DNA from 3 places in the Nocardioides sp. T5 genome. Region 1 is predicted to be linked to each of the others. Evidence: predicted binding sites of a transcription regulator. Region 1 holds the regulator's gene; each other region holds the start of a gene.
The links. The regulator LexA, encoded in region 1, represses DNA repair genes until DNA is damaged. The targets are predictions, from matches to a motif close to TCGAACANNTGTTCGA.

Region 1 (4,271 bases):
CGCAGTTCCGCGAGAAGCCCGGCGACGTCGTGATCGGCGCGACCCAGGGCGCCGGCTGCTTCGGAGCGGCGTACGAGTTCCTCTTCAACACCAGCTACCAGCTGAAGAAGGCCGGCCTCAAGGACCGGGTCAAGCTCACCTACGTCAGCGCCGAGCCGTTCCTCGGCCACTTCGGCATCGGCGGCCTCCCCCACGGCGAGAAGCTGCTCGGGATGTTCCTCAAGAAGGAGAACATCGACACCGTCCTCGACACCGCGATGGACCACGTCGACGACGGCCGCCTCGTGCTGGCCGACGGGCGCACCGTCGACTTCGGCTACGCCATGATCATCCCGCCGTTCTCCGGCCAGGAGGTCATCACCCGCACCCCCAAGATCGCCGACGACAACGGCTTCGTGAAGGTGCGCGACACCTACCAGAGCGAGGCCTACGACGACGTGTACGCCGTCGGGGTGGCCGCCGCGGTCGACGTCCCGTGGCAGACCCCGACGCCGGTAGGCATCCCCAAGACCGGCTTCCCGACCGAGCAGCAGGCCCACGTCGCCGCGAAGAACATCGCCTCGCAGATCAAGGGCGAGACCCCCGACGCGCACAAGAAGTTCGGTGACATCGCCGCCGTGTGCGTGATGGACGCCGGCAACAACGGCGTCATCATCCTCGCCGACAAGATGCTGCCGCCGCGCAAGCACGGCGTGCTGATCCCCGGACCGCAGGCGCACGCGATGAAGCTGGGCTTCGAGAAGTACTTCCTGTGGAAGATGAAGCACGGCCAGGTGCGGCTGCCCTGACCGGACCGGTCAGCGCCGCTTCATGGCCCGTCGTCCCTGGGCAGCGAACAACCGGGCAAGGGGCCCGAGCGACCCGGGGGCGAGGGCCGCACCACGCACGACTCCCCCGCGCCAGGCGGGCACCGTCCGCACGACCCGGCGCGAGCCGACGAGGTCGACGGCCGCGGCGGCGACCTCGGACACGCCCAGGATCGAGCCGCCGGACCAGGTGAGCTGGGAGCCGAGGCCGTCGGGGTCCTGCGCGGCGAGCATCGCGGTGTCGACGCCGTCCGGGCACAGCGCGTGGACCCGCACGCCGCGCGGGGACTCGGCGTTGACCGACGCGGACAGCGAGACGACCGCGGCCTTCGTGGCGGCGTACATGCTGTAGCCCGGCACGGGCCCGAGCCCGGAGAGGGACGCGACGTTGACGACGTCTCCCCCGGCCGGACCGAACGCCGCCAACGCGGCGCGGGTGCCCCACGTCGTACCGAGCAGGTTGACCTCCACCAGCCGGCGTACCTGCTCCTCGGTCAGTGCGGCGAGGGTGCCGTCGTCGCCGACGCCGGCGTTGTTGAACCACGCGACCAGCCGGCCGTGCCGTACCGCCTCCTCCGCGACGAGGCGGTGCGAGTCGGGATCTCGTACGTCCTGGGCGAGGCCGGCGACCGCGCCGACCTCGGCCGCCGTCGCGGCCGCCGCCCAGCCGTCGACGTCGCCGATGACGACGTGGTGGCCGCGCGCGACCATCAGCTCCGCGATCCCGCGCCCGATCCCACGGGCCCCACCGGTGACGACGCACGAGGTCTGCATCTGCTGACAGTAGCGACACGCGGCTTCGAACAGGTGTTTGATCCCACCCGCCGATGAGGACTACGGTGGGCTCACCAGATCCTCCCTGTCCAGCCGCGGACGGAGGGGTCGACGTAGTGGAGGACGCATGGCCAAGCAGGACGACAAGAACGTCATCGAGATGCCCGACGGCCCCCCGGACGCGACCGGCCTGACCCCGCGCCAGCAGCGGGTGCTCGCCACGATCAAGGACTCCATCGAGACCAAGGGCTACCCGCCGTCGATGCGTGAGATCGGCCAGGCCGTCGGCCTCACCTCGTCGTCCAGCGTCGCCCACCAGCTGCGCGTGCTGGAGGGCAAGGGCTTCCTCAAGCGCGACCCCAACCGCCCCCGCGCCCTCGAGGTCTTCCTGCCCGAGGTGATGGCCGCACGCCGCTCGATGTCCAGCGGCGAGGAGTCGAGCGTCGACGAGACCGGCATCGGCGACGTCCACCCCACCGCGGTCAACATCCCGGTCGTCGGCCGGATCGCCGCCGGTGGCCCGATCCTCGCCGAGGAGCAGGTCACCGACGTCTTCCCGCTGCCCAAGCAGCTCGTCGGCGACGGCACGCTCTTCCTCCTCGAGGTCTCCGGCGACTCGATGGTCGACGCGGCGATCTGCAACGGCGACTACGTCGTCATCCGCCAGGAGCAGACCGCCACCAACGGCCAGATCGTCGCGGCGATGATCGAGGGCGAGGCCACGGTGAAGACCTTCCAGCGCAAGGACGGCCACGTGTGGCTGCTCCCCCACAACGACGCCTACGACCCGATCCCGGGCGACAACGCCACGATCCTCGGCGTCGTGACGGCGGTGCTGCGCAGCCTCTGACGACCGCAGGGGTGGGACGCCGTTGAAAGGCGCCCACCCGCGGGCCACGATGGCGTGCATGAGCAACGTCGAGCAGTCCTATGACTACGTCATCGTCGGTGCGGGGGTCGCTGCGGCGAGCGCCGTGAAGGGCATCCGTTCACAGGACGGGAGCGGTCGGGTCGCGGTGATCGGCTCCGAGCCCGACAAGCCCGTCTACCGGCCGGTGCTGTCCAAGGACCTCTGGCTCAAGGATGACGAGACCCTCGAGGGGTCCTCGCTCGCCGGCGACCTCGACGACGACGAGGGCGTCGACCTGGTCACCGACACGACGGTCACGGAGATCGACCCCGGCGCCCACGTCGTACGCCTCGCCGACGGCAGCAGTGTCGGCTACGGCAAGCTGCTGCTGGCCACGGGCGCCGAGCCGCGCGTGCTTGCCGTCGACCCGGGCCCGCGGGTCATCTACTACCGCACCGCCGCCGACTACCAGCGGCTGCGCGCGGTCGCGACCGAGGGCAGCCACGTCGCCGTCATCGGTGGCGGCTACATCGGCTCGGAGATCACCTCCTCCCTCGTGCAGAACGGCGTGCAGGTCACGCTCGTGCTCGACCTCGAGGACGTGCAGGAGCAGATGTTCCCGCGCGCGCTCGCCGCCACCCTGACCAAGGACTTCGCCGACCGCGGCGTCACCGTCGTGCACGGCTCGGTCGAGGGCGGGCAGGAGGACGACGGCGGCGTCCGGATCCGCCTCGCGGACGGCACCTCCATCACCGCCGACGCCGCGGTCATCGGCATCGGCGTGCTGCCGCGCACCGGCCTCGCCGAGGCCGCGGGGCTCGAGGTCGACAACGGCGTCGTCGTGGACGAGCACCTGCGCACCAGCGACCCCGACGTGTACGCCGCGGGCGACGTCGCGTCCTACCCCGACGCCCTCCTCGGCCGCCGCCGCGTCGAGCACGTCGACCACGCGGAGAAGTCCGGGGAGCACGCCGGCAAGGTGATGGCCGGCTCCGACGACGCCTACGACGCCTACGACTACACCCCCTTCTTCTGGTCCGACATCCTCGACCACGGCTACGAGGCCGTCGGCGAGACCCGCAGCGACCTCGACCTGGTGGAGGACTGGAAGGACGGCGAGGTCGGCACCGGCGTCGTCTACTACCTCCAGTCCGGGCAGGTCCGCGGCGTGGTGCTCTGGAACGTCTGGGACAGCGTCGACCAGGCCCGCGCCCTCATCGCGGAGACCGGCAAGGAGCCGGTCGCCGACCCGGAGTCGCTGCGAGGCCGCATCCCCTTCGACTGAGCTCCCCCGCTGGTCGAGGAAGGCGCCCCGGCGCCTGTCACGAGACCCGGACCGACCTGGTCTCGTGACGGTCGCTGCGCGACCTCCTCGACCAACGGTGGATCCGTGTAGCCTCGCGCCGATGTCATCCGAGGCCCCCGACCCCACGGTCTTCCGCACCCGCCCGGGCAACCGGCGCCGCTACACGGTGGACGCGCAGGTCGAGGTCGACCGGCTGGCCGCGGCGGGCGAGGCGTCCGCCTGGCTCAGCCCGCTGGCGTACAACCTCACGATCAGCCACAGCCACCGGTTCGTCTGGTACCGGGTCGCCAAGGTCGCGACGCGCACCATCCGCCACCACTGCGAGACCCACGGCGTGAGCATGGACGTCGACCACGCGATGCGGGTGCGCTACCCGCTCGCCAGCTTCGCCGACTACTTCACCTTCGCCTTCGTGCGCGACCCGCTCGACCGCTTCGTCTCGGCGTGGCACGACAAGGTCGTCGACCACAACTACTACGACTTCGACGCGGCGACCCACGAGCGGATGCAGACGGTCGAGGAGTTCGCCCGCTGG
Region 2 (4,271 bases), 910 kb from region 1:
CTCACGTCGTGGCCGTCCATCACGAGCCGGTGGCCGGCGACCAGCCGGAGCCGGTCGTCAGGCAGCGCCCGGCGCAGTCGCTTGTGCAGCGACTCCCGGCGCTCGAGCAGGGACAGCATCTCGCGGGGCGCGACGTCGGCGTCGAAGGGACGCTCGTACCACTCCTTGCGCAGGACCTCCCAGGTCTCGCCGTACGACGCGACGTGGTCGACCCACTGCCGGCCCAGGCCCGCGCCGAGGCCGTCGAACGCCGCGAGCTGGGCGGACCGCGACCCTCCGGGCAGCTGCAGGGTCGAGCCGTCCTCGAAGCGGTGCTCGCGGACCACGTCGAGCGGCTGGAGGTCGAGCTCGCGCTCCAGCGGGCGACCGGACTTGCGGAACAGGTCGCGCACGACCGCGGGCAGCAGTGTGCTGGTCGGCCCGGCGTCCCACGCGAAGTCGCCGTGCCGCACCGTGGTGAGTGCGCCCCCCAGCTGCTCGGAGCGCTCGAGGAGGGTGACCTCGTGCCCGACCCTGGCCAACCGGGCAGCGGCCGCCATGCCGCCGAATCCGCCACCGACCACCACCACGCGAGCCACGGGGGAACCCTAGGCGCCCTTATGCGACGTCGCGGACGGGCTCCTGTGTTTCCCGGTCCCGTTTCTTCCACCTCCGCCAGCCGCGGCGCGCCAGCCGACCGAGCACGAGCAGGAGGACGAGGCCGACCACGAGCAGGACGCCGGCGATCGCGGCAGCCGCCTGCGGGTGCTCGAGGGAGAACCACACCACCCCGAGCACGAGGGCGTCCTCGGTGAGGCTCGCCGCGACGTTGGTCACCGGCTCGGGCGAGGAGTTGATGGCCAGCCGACCGCCCGCCTTGGCGAGGTGGCTGAGCAGGGCCGTCCCGCCGCCGACCACGCCCAGCACGGCCTGGTCGAGCGAGGAGGCGTCGCCGGCGAGCAGCACACCGATCACCGCCCCGGCGGTGGGCCGGATGGCGGTGGAGATGGCGTCCCAGGTCGAGTCGATGTAGGGGACCTTGTCGGCAACGAACTCCATCGCGTACATGAAGCCCGCCGCGGCGAGCACGTCCCACCGGCCCAGCACGTCGGGGATCTCCGCGACGGTCCCGAGCCGGTCCGCGATGCCCAGCACCAGCACGACGAGGTAGGCGTTGACGCCGCTCGCCCACCCGCTGGAGAACGTCATGGCCAGGGCGTCCATCAGCGGGCCTCCATCAGTCCACCTCGACCTCGACGGCGCCGGTCATCGCCACCAGCTCGTCGTAGGACGTCGAGAAGACCGCAGCCGGGTGTCCGGCTGCCGCCCACACGACCTCGTGCCTGCGCAGCCACGGGTCGATCCAGGTGCGGATCGGCGCCGGGTGGTCGATGGGGGAGACACCCCCGATGACCTGCCCGGTGTGGTGACGGACGAAGTCGGGGTCGGCGCGCCGGAGCCGGCTGACGCCGATGCGCTCGGCCACGGCCGCCGTGTCGACCCGGTGGGCGCCGGAGGTGAGGATGAGGACGGGTTCGCCGTCGCCGTCGAAGAGCAGGCTGTTGGCGATGGCGCCGACCTCACACCCCAGCGCCGCCGCGGCGAGTGCTGCCGTGTGGGCGCTGTCGGGCAGGATGACCACGTCACCGGCGCCGCCGCGTCGGGTGAGGTCGCCTCGAAATGAGGTGATCGATGCGTGCTCGGACGACATGATGCGAGCCTAGCGACGAACGACGACAAGGCTCAGGGGAGTTTTCAGATGGCGCGCGACCTGCCGGGATCCGTGGTCAACAGCATGCGAGTGCTGGGGCTGATCGTCGCGACGTCGGGAGTGATCACGCTGTTGATCTGGCTGATGCGCGACGAGGTGATCCTCGGGTGGGCCGAGGGCAACCCGTCGGCGCAGGAGATCCTCGCCCAGGGCGGGATCGAGCAGCTGCGCGAGAGTCCCATCGTCCCCGGCTTCGTCGCCCTGTCGGTGGTCGCGTTCGTCGGCTTCGGCCTGCTGGTCCTCGTGCTGGGCTCGTTCTTCGTCGGCGGGCACGGCTGGACCCGTCCCGTCCTCACGGCCACGGCCGGTGTCGGTGTGCTGGTGGGCGTGGTGTGCCTCGACGCCCAGCTCCCGACCATCTTCGTGGTGCTCTCGGCCCTCGTGATCGTCGAGGGTGTCGTGCTCTCGTTCTTCCTCTGGCAGCGCGAGACCACCGCCTACCTGCGCCGCGTCTGACCCGCCTCTCCTCGCGGGGCGATCCCGCCGTCCTCCACGGCCCTGGGTGCGGCTCTTGACCGGTTGTCGGTGGGAGGGAGTAACGTTCTGGGTGTTCGAACACGTGTTCGATGCGACCCGGGTGGCGGTGACCTCGACCCCCACCACCTCCCGGGTCGGCCCCGGGGTCGACGGATGTGCGAGGAGGCGCGATGAGGCAGTACGACGACCCCGTCGAGGTGCGACGAGGCGAGGCGGACGACCCCGACCAGTTCCTGTGGCGGGGCAGGCTGTGGAAGGTGCGCGCGGTCGTGGCGCACTGGATGGAGGCGGGCCCGTGGCGGCAGGGCGGACCGGAGGCCGGTCGCCCGGGGAGCGGCGCCGACCTCGTGGCCGGGCGCGAGCTGTGGCGCGTGGAGGCCGGCCGGGGCATGCTCGGCGGTCGTCAGCCGAGCGACCCGCAGGCCGTTGCCGTCTTCGACCTCTCCTTCGACTGGACCGACGGGCGCTGGCAGCTCGTCGGGTGCCTGGACTGAAGGGCGATGGTCATGACCGCACCCGGCTCCCGCTCGGGGCTCGCGCCCGCCCCCGGGCCTCACCTGCTCCCCGCCAGCGCCCACTCCTACCTCGCTCGCTCGGCGACCTCGCTGCGCGACGCGATCACCGCACGTGACGTGCCGACCCGCTACGCCTGCGCCCATGTCGCCGCCCTCTGCGCAGCAGCCGCGCTGCTCGCGGCCCGGGCCCGTCCGGCGCCACGGGGTCGCCGGCAGAAGAACGCGTGGGTGCTCCTCGCCGAGGTGGCTCCCGAGCTGTCGGAGTGGGCGAGCTTCTTCGCGGCCGGCGCTGCCAAGCGGGCGGCTGCCGAGGCCGGGTCGACGCGGGCCGTGTCCGAACGGGAGGCCGATGACCTCGTGCGCGACGCCGACCGGTTCCTGGCCGTGGTCGAGCAGGCGCTCGGCCTGGTTCCGCACGCCAGCGTCGCCTGAGGGCCGGGCGAGGTGTCGACAGACCCGCTCGTGCGGGAGGGCGTGGCGACCGAGCCACTAGGGTGGCGCCCATGGCCCAGCCGACCGCGAGCTCCTCTGCCAGCGAGCGCCGCCAGTCCGTCCGCACCGGCGTGGTCTGGGACGGCGTACGACGACTCCTCGAGGCCGACGTCGCCGACGGGCAGCCGGCCCGCATCGTCGACATCGGTGGCGGCACCGGTGGGTTCGCCGTCCCGTTGGCCGAGCTCGGACACGCCGTCCAGGTCATCGACCCGAGCCCCGACGCCCTCGCCTCGCTCGACCGGCGTGCCCGCGAGCGCGGCGTCGCCGACCGCGTCACCGGCCAGCAGGGCGACCTGTCCGACCTGTCCGACCTGGTCGACGAGGCCGACCTCGTCCTGTGCCACGGCGTGCTGGAGATGGTCGAGGACCCCGCGGCGTCCCTCGCCTCGATCGCCGGCGTGCTGCGTCCCGGGGGCCACCTCAGCCTGCTGGTGGCCCAGCGACACGCCGCCGTGGTGGCGCGTGCCATGGCTGGCCACTTCCAGGCCGCGCGCGAGCTGCTCGACGACGTTCCCCACCGACCGGCAGGCGGATCGGCCGACGGGCAGACCGGACAGGCCGGCCCGGTCGGGCGCAGCGGCCGCCGCTTCACCCACGACGAGGTCGTCGACCTGCTTGCTGGCGCCGGCCTCAGCCCGGAATCCGTCCACGCCGTCCGCGTCTTCGCCGACCTCGTGCCGGGGAGCCTGCTCGACCTCGAGCCCGGTGCGACCGCGGCCCTGGTCGAGCTCGAGAAGGCCGTGGCCACCCGCCCCGAATACCTCCCCCTCGCTGCCCAGCTCCACGTCACCGCGCGCCGCTGACCCTCGCCCCGGTGGGGGGCGGCGATGACCGACACCCCGCTGCTGCACGTCGACATGGACGCGTTCTACGCCTCCGTCGCGCTCCGGGAGCGCCCCGACCTGGTCGACCAGCCGGTCGTGGTGGGCGGGAGCGGACGCGGTGTCGTGCTGGCCGCCAACTACGTCGCGCGCCGCTACGGCCTCCGTTCGGCGCTGCCGATGACCCGGGCCCGCCGGCTGTGCCCGCACGTC
Region 3 (4,271 bases), 1.6 Mb from region 1:
ACGACGAGTCCGGCACGCTCGTGAGCGGCTCGTTCGTCGACTACCTGCTCCCGACCGCGGCCGACACGATCTCCTTCGACGTCGTCCACACCGACGAACCGAGCATCTGCACGACCAACTCGCTGGGCACCAAGGGTGTCGGCGAGGCCGGCACCATCGCGTCCACGCCGGCGGTCGTCAACGCCGTCGTCGACGCCGTACGACACCTGGGCGTCAACGACATCCAGATGCCGTGCACCCCGGAGCGGGTGTGGCGCGCGATCCACGCCCACGACGGTGACGCACCGACACCCCAGGCGGCGATGCCGCACTTCGAAGAAGGCGCCCTCAACCAGGACGAAGGAGCGGGCCAGTGATCCCGGTGGAGTTCGACTACCTCGCCCCGGCGTCGGTCGAGGAGGCCCTGGCCGCCCTCAGCGAGCACGGGGACGACGCGAAGATCCTGGCCGGCGGCCAGAGCCTGCTGCCGGTCCTGCGGATGCGGCTCAACGCACCTGAGGTCGTCATCGACCTCGGCGGCATCGCCTCGCTGCGGGGCATCCGTGACGACGGGGACGCCCTCGTGATCGGCGCGATGACCACCCACCACGACGTGCGCGACGACAGCCTGGTCAAGGAGCACGCGCTGCTGCTGTCGAAGGCCGCGGCGGAGGTCGCGGACTCGCAGATCCGGCATCGCGGCACCTTCGGCGGCGCCCTCGCGCACGCCGACCCGGCCGGTGACCTCGGCGCCCCGGCACTGGCGCTCGGCGCGCAGTTCGTGATCGCCGGACCCGGCGGCACGCGCACGGTCGAGGCGGCGGACTTCTTCGTCGACCTCTTCGAGACCGCGATCGGCGACGACGAGATCCTCACCGAGGTGCGCATCCCCAAGCACACCGGCTGGGGCGCGCACTACGAGAAGTTCGTGCGAGTGGCGCACCAGTGGCCGATCGTGGCCGTCGCCGCGACCGTGAGGGGCTCGATCGACGAGGCCCGGGTGGGGCTGACCAACATGGGCTCGACCCCGCTGCGGGCGACCGCGACCGAGCAGGCCCTCGCGGGGGTCAGCGCGACGGAGGACGGCGTACGTGCTGCCGCGGACCTGGCGTCGGACGGCACCAACCCGCCCTCGGACCTCAACGGCGCCGCCGACTACCGCCAGCACCTCGCGCGGGTGCTGACCGGGCGGGCCGTGCTGAAGGCGGCGGGTGCGTAGATGGAGCTGAGCCACAACTTCACCGTCCCGATCGGCGTCGAGGAGACCTGGGCGCACTTCAACGACATCGCCTCGGTCGCCGAGTGCTTCCCCGGTGCGCAGGTGACCGAGGCCGACGAGGACTCCTTCTCCGGGTCGGTGAAGGTCAAGCTCGGACCGATCGCGCTGCAGTACAACGGCTCCGGCACGTTCGTCGAGAAGGACGCCGAGGCGCACCGCTTCGTCGTCGACGCCAAGGGCAAGGACAAGCGCGGCAACGGCACTGCGGGCGCGAAGGTCACCGTCTCGATGACCGACGCCGGTGGCTCGACCGACGTCTCGGTGGCGACCGACCTCGCGATCACCGGCAAGCCCGCACAGTTCGGGCGCGGGGTGATGCAGGACGTCTCCGACAAGCTGCTCGGGCAGTTCGTCAGCTGCCTCGAGGAGCGACTGACCGCCCCGGAGGCCCCGGAGGCGGCAGAGGCGGTCGAGATCCCGGAGGCGGTCGAGCCTGCGTCGGCACCGCCGGCGGCGCGACCGCCGGAGGCGGCGCAACCGCCTCCGCGGGCCAGGCCCGCCGCTCCGCCGCGTGAGCCCGAGGCGCTCGACCTCGGCAGCGCCGTGCTCCCGGTGCTGGCGAAGTCCTACTGGCGCCAGGGGCTCGCGGGCCTCGTCGTCCTCGTCCTGCTGTGGCGGCTGCTGCGGAGGCGGTGAAGGGGTCGCGGTCAGAAGACGTTGAGCGGGCGGAACTGGACCGAGATCCGCGGTCCGGAGTGGGCGACCTTCGGCACGGCGTGCTCCCAGGTGCGCTGGCACGACCCACCCATCACGACGAGGTCGCCGTGGCCCATCGTGAGGGCGATGGACCCACCCCCGTCGCGCGGTCGCAGCAGCAGCCGGCGCGGGTCTCCGACGCTCACGATGGCGACCATGGTGTCGGCGGTGCGGCCCCGGCCGATGGTGTCGCCGTGCCAGGCGACGGAGTCGCGTCCGTCGCGGTAGTAGCAGCAACCGGCGGTCACGAACGGCTCGCCCAGCTCGGGGAGGTAGTGCTCGCTCAGCGTGCTCCTGGCCTCGGTCAGGGCTGGATGCGGCAACGGGTGGTCGGCGAGGTAGGTGTGCACCAACCGGGGCACGTCGACCACGGCGTCGTACATCTCGCGTCGCTCCGCCCGCCACGGGACGCGTTCGACGAGGGCGGAGAAGACGGCGTCGGGGTCGCGGAGCCAGTCGCGCTGGACGTCGACCCACGCTCCGTGCGAGAGGCGGCGACGCTCAGGGGACAGGGCCACGGCATCCGTGGTGTCATCGGCGAAGAGGGACGTCTGGAAGTCCACGCGGCCATGATAGCCGATCTGTCGAACACCCGTTCGAACATCAAGAAATGATCAAGGCTTTGCCGCAGTATTGGTCAACTAGAAGACTCTGGTCCAGTCCGGACCTACCCTCAGGGGTATGGAACCGGTGGAGCTCGTCGTCCCGCGCCAGCGGGCGCTGAAGCACGTGCAGGTCCGTGAGCACGTCCGGGGCCTGATCGACTCGCAACCACCGGGCTCGGCAGCCCCCTCGGAGCGCGAGCTCGTGGCGCGCTTCGGCGTGGCACGGATGACCGTACGGCAGGCACTCGACGCGCTCGTGGCGGAGGGCCTCCTCGAGCGGATCCCCGGCCGCGGCACCTTCGTCGCCCAGCCGCCCCGGACCTCCGGCCGCCTCACCTCGTTCACCGAGGAGATCCGCCGCCGCGGGATGCTGCCGGAGTCGCAGACGCTCCTGGCTCGCGTCGAGCAGGCCGGCCCCGGGGTCGCGAGGGCGCTGGACATCTCGCCCGGTGACCCCGTGCTCCACTGGCGTCGCCTGCGTCGGGCCGACCAGGCCATCGTGTGCGTCGAGGACGCCTACCTCAACGAGGTCCTGCTGCCGGGCTTCCTGCAGCACGGCACGCCCACCAGCCTCTACGAGGCCCTCGCATCACGCGGCCTGCGCCCCACCGAGGTCGAGGACTCCATCAGTGCCGACCGGGCGAGCGCCGACGAGGCGGCGATCCTCGAGGTCGCCGAGGGCGACCCGGTGCTGCGCCACGCCCGCCGAGCGGTCTCCGACGGCCGGATCGTCGAGGTCTCGCGCACCTGCTACCGGCACGACCGCTTCACGGTCTACCTCCAGCTCAACGACCACTGACCCGCCTCAGTCGCCGCCGAGCGCGTCCAGCTCGCGTCGCAGGTTGGCACGCGCCGCGACCTCCCAGAGCTCCCGGGCCTCGGGGGTGCTGAAGAGGCGCGGCCGGACGGCGAGCTCGCGCAGCACCGCCGCGCGACCGGCCCGGAAGTCGTCGTCGCTGACGTGTGCGAAGTCCTCCCGCACCCCGCCGGCGTAGGCGTCGTAGCGCTCTTGAGGTGCGGCGAGGATGCCCAGGTCGGCGTCGCTGAGCGCAGCACCTGAGGTGTCGTCGTCGGCAGGGCGGTGGTGGGCGGTCATGCGGACCAGTCGCGCCACCTCGTCGGCGTACGCCGCAGGGAGGGCGCGCTCGGCCCACCGTGCCGACCGCTCCTCGTCGTCGGCCGCCCCGTCGTAGACCGCGTCGTGGAACCACGCCGCGAGCCCGACCGTGGTCGGGTCGAACCCGACTCCCGCTGCCGTGAGCACGGCGAGCCGGTCGAGCACCTCCTCGAGGTGGCGCAGGTCGTGGTAGCCCGGGCGGTCCCAGGCAGTGAGCAGCTCGTCGCGGAGCGCGTGGTGGTCGACCAGCGGCCAGCGCTCGGCGAGGCTCACTGCTGGGTCGCCTGCTGCAGCTCGCGGGCCTCGGCGTGGCCCGACGCCATCGCCCAGCGGATCGTCCGGGTGGCCGCCGCGCCGAGGACCCGGTTGGTCACCGGCGGCACGGGCGGCAGCCGCAGGCTCACGACGTGCGTCGGCGGGCAGCAGTCCGATGGCGGCCGAGGCCAGCGCGAGGTAGCCCGGGCGCGCGGCCAGCGGCAGGTCGGGGTGCAGCAGCAGGAAGCGGATGGCCTCCTGGGCGGCCGGCGTGCCGCGCAGCTCGGGCTCGTACGCCGCCAACGTCGCGTGCAGGTCGTCCTCGGAGCGCGGCGCACCG

Region 2: the regulator LexA is predicted to act here: its motif matches at 2,302-2,317, upstream of ACNKF0_RS14055 (DUF6504 family protein).
Region 3: the regulator LexA is predicted to act here: its motif matches at 2,539-2,554, upstream of ACNKF0_RS03770 (alpha-ketoglutarate-dependent dioxygenase AlkB).

The regions. Positions count from the first base shown of each region.
Region 1 covers NZ_CP182415.1:3,787,475-3,791,745, forward strand. The annotation lists gene ACNKF0_RS18540 (NAD(P)/FAD-dependent oxidoreductase) at 1-788, shown strand, start outside; gene ACNKF0_RS18545 (SDR family NAD(P)-dependent oxidoreductase) at 798-1,580, opposite strand; gene lexA (transcriptional repressor LexA) at 1,708-2,430, shown strand; gene ACNKF0_RS18555 (NAD(P)/FAD-dependent oxidoreductase) at 2,489-3,715, shown strand; gene ACNKF0_RS18560 (sulfotransferase family 2 domain-containing protein) at 3,837-4,271, shown strand, end outside.
Region 2 covers NZ_CP182415.1:2,876,111-2,880,381, reverse strand. The annotation lists gene ACNKF0_RS14075 (phytoene desaturase family protein) at 1-578, opposite strand, end outside; gene ACNKF0_RS14070 (DUF4126 domain-containing protein) at 598-1,203, opposite strand; gene ACNKF0_RS14065 (YbaK/EbsC family protein) at 1,217-1,690, opposite strand; gene ACNKF0_RS14060 (hypothetical protein) at 1,739-2,206, shown strand; gene ACNKF0_RS14055 (DUF6504 family protein) at 2,398-2,721, shown strand; gene ACNKF0_RS14050 (SAV_6107 family HEPN domain-containing protein) at 2,734-3,174, shown strand; gene ACNKF0_RS14045 (methyltransferase domain-containing protein) at 3,246-4,040, shown strand; gene dinB (DNA polymerase IV) at 4,065-4,271, shown strand, end outside.
Region 3 covers NZ_CP182415.1:783,853-788,123, forward strand. The annotation lists gene ACNKF0_RS03755 (xanthine dehydrogenase family protein molybdopterin-binding subunit) at 1-356, shown strand, start outside; gene ACNKF0_RS03760 (FAD binding domain-containing protein) at 353-1,198, shown strand; gene ACNKF0_RS03765 (SRPBCC family protein) at 1,199-1,894, shown strand; gene ACNKF0_RS03770 (alpha-ketoglutarate-dependent dioxygenase AlkB) at 1,906-2,517, opposite strand; gene ACNKF0_RS03775 (GntR family transcriptional regulator) at 2,636-3,358, shown strand; gene ACNKF0_RS03780 (oxygenase MpaB family protein) at 3,365-4,271, opposite strand, start outside.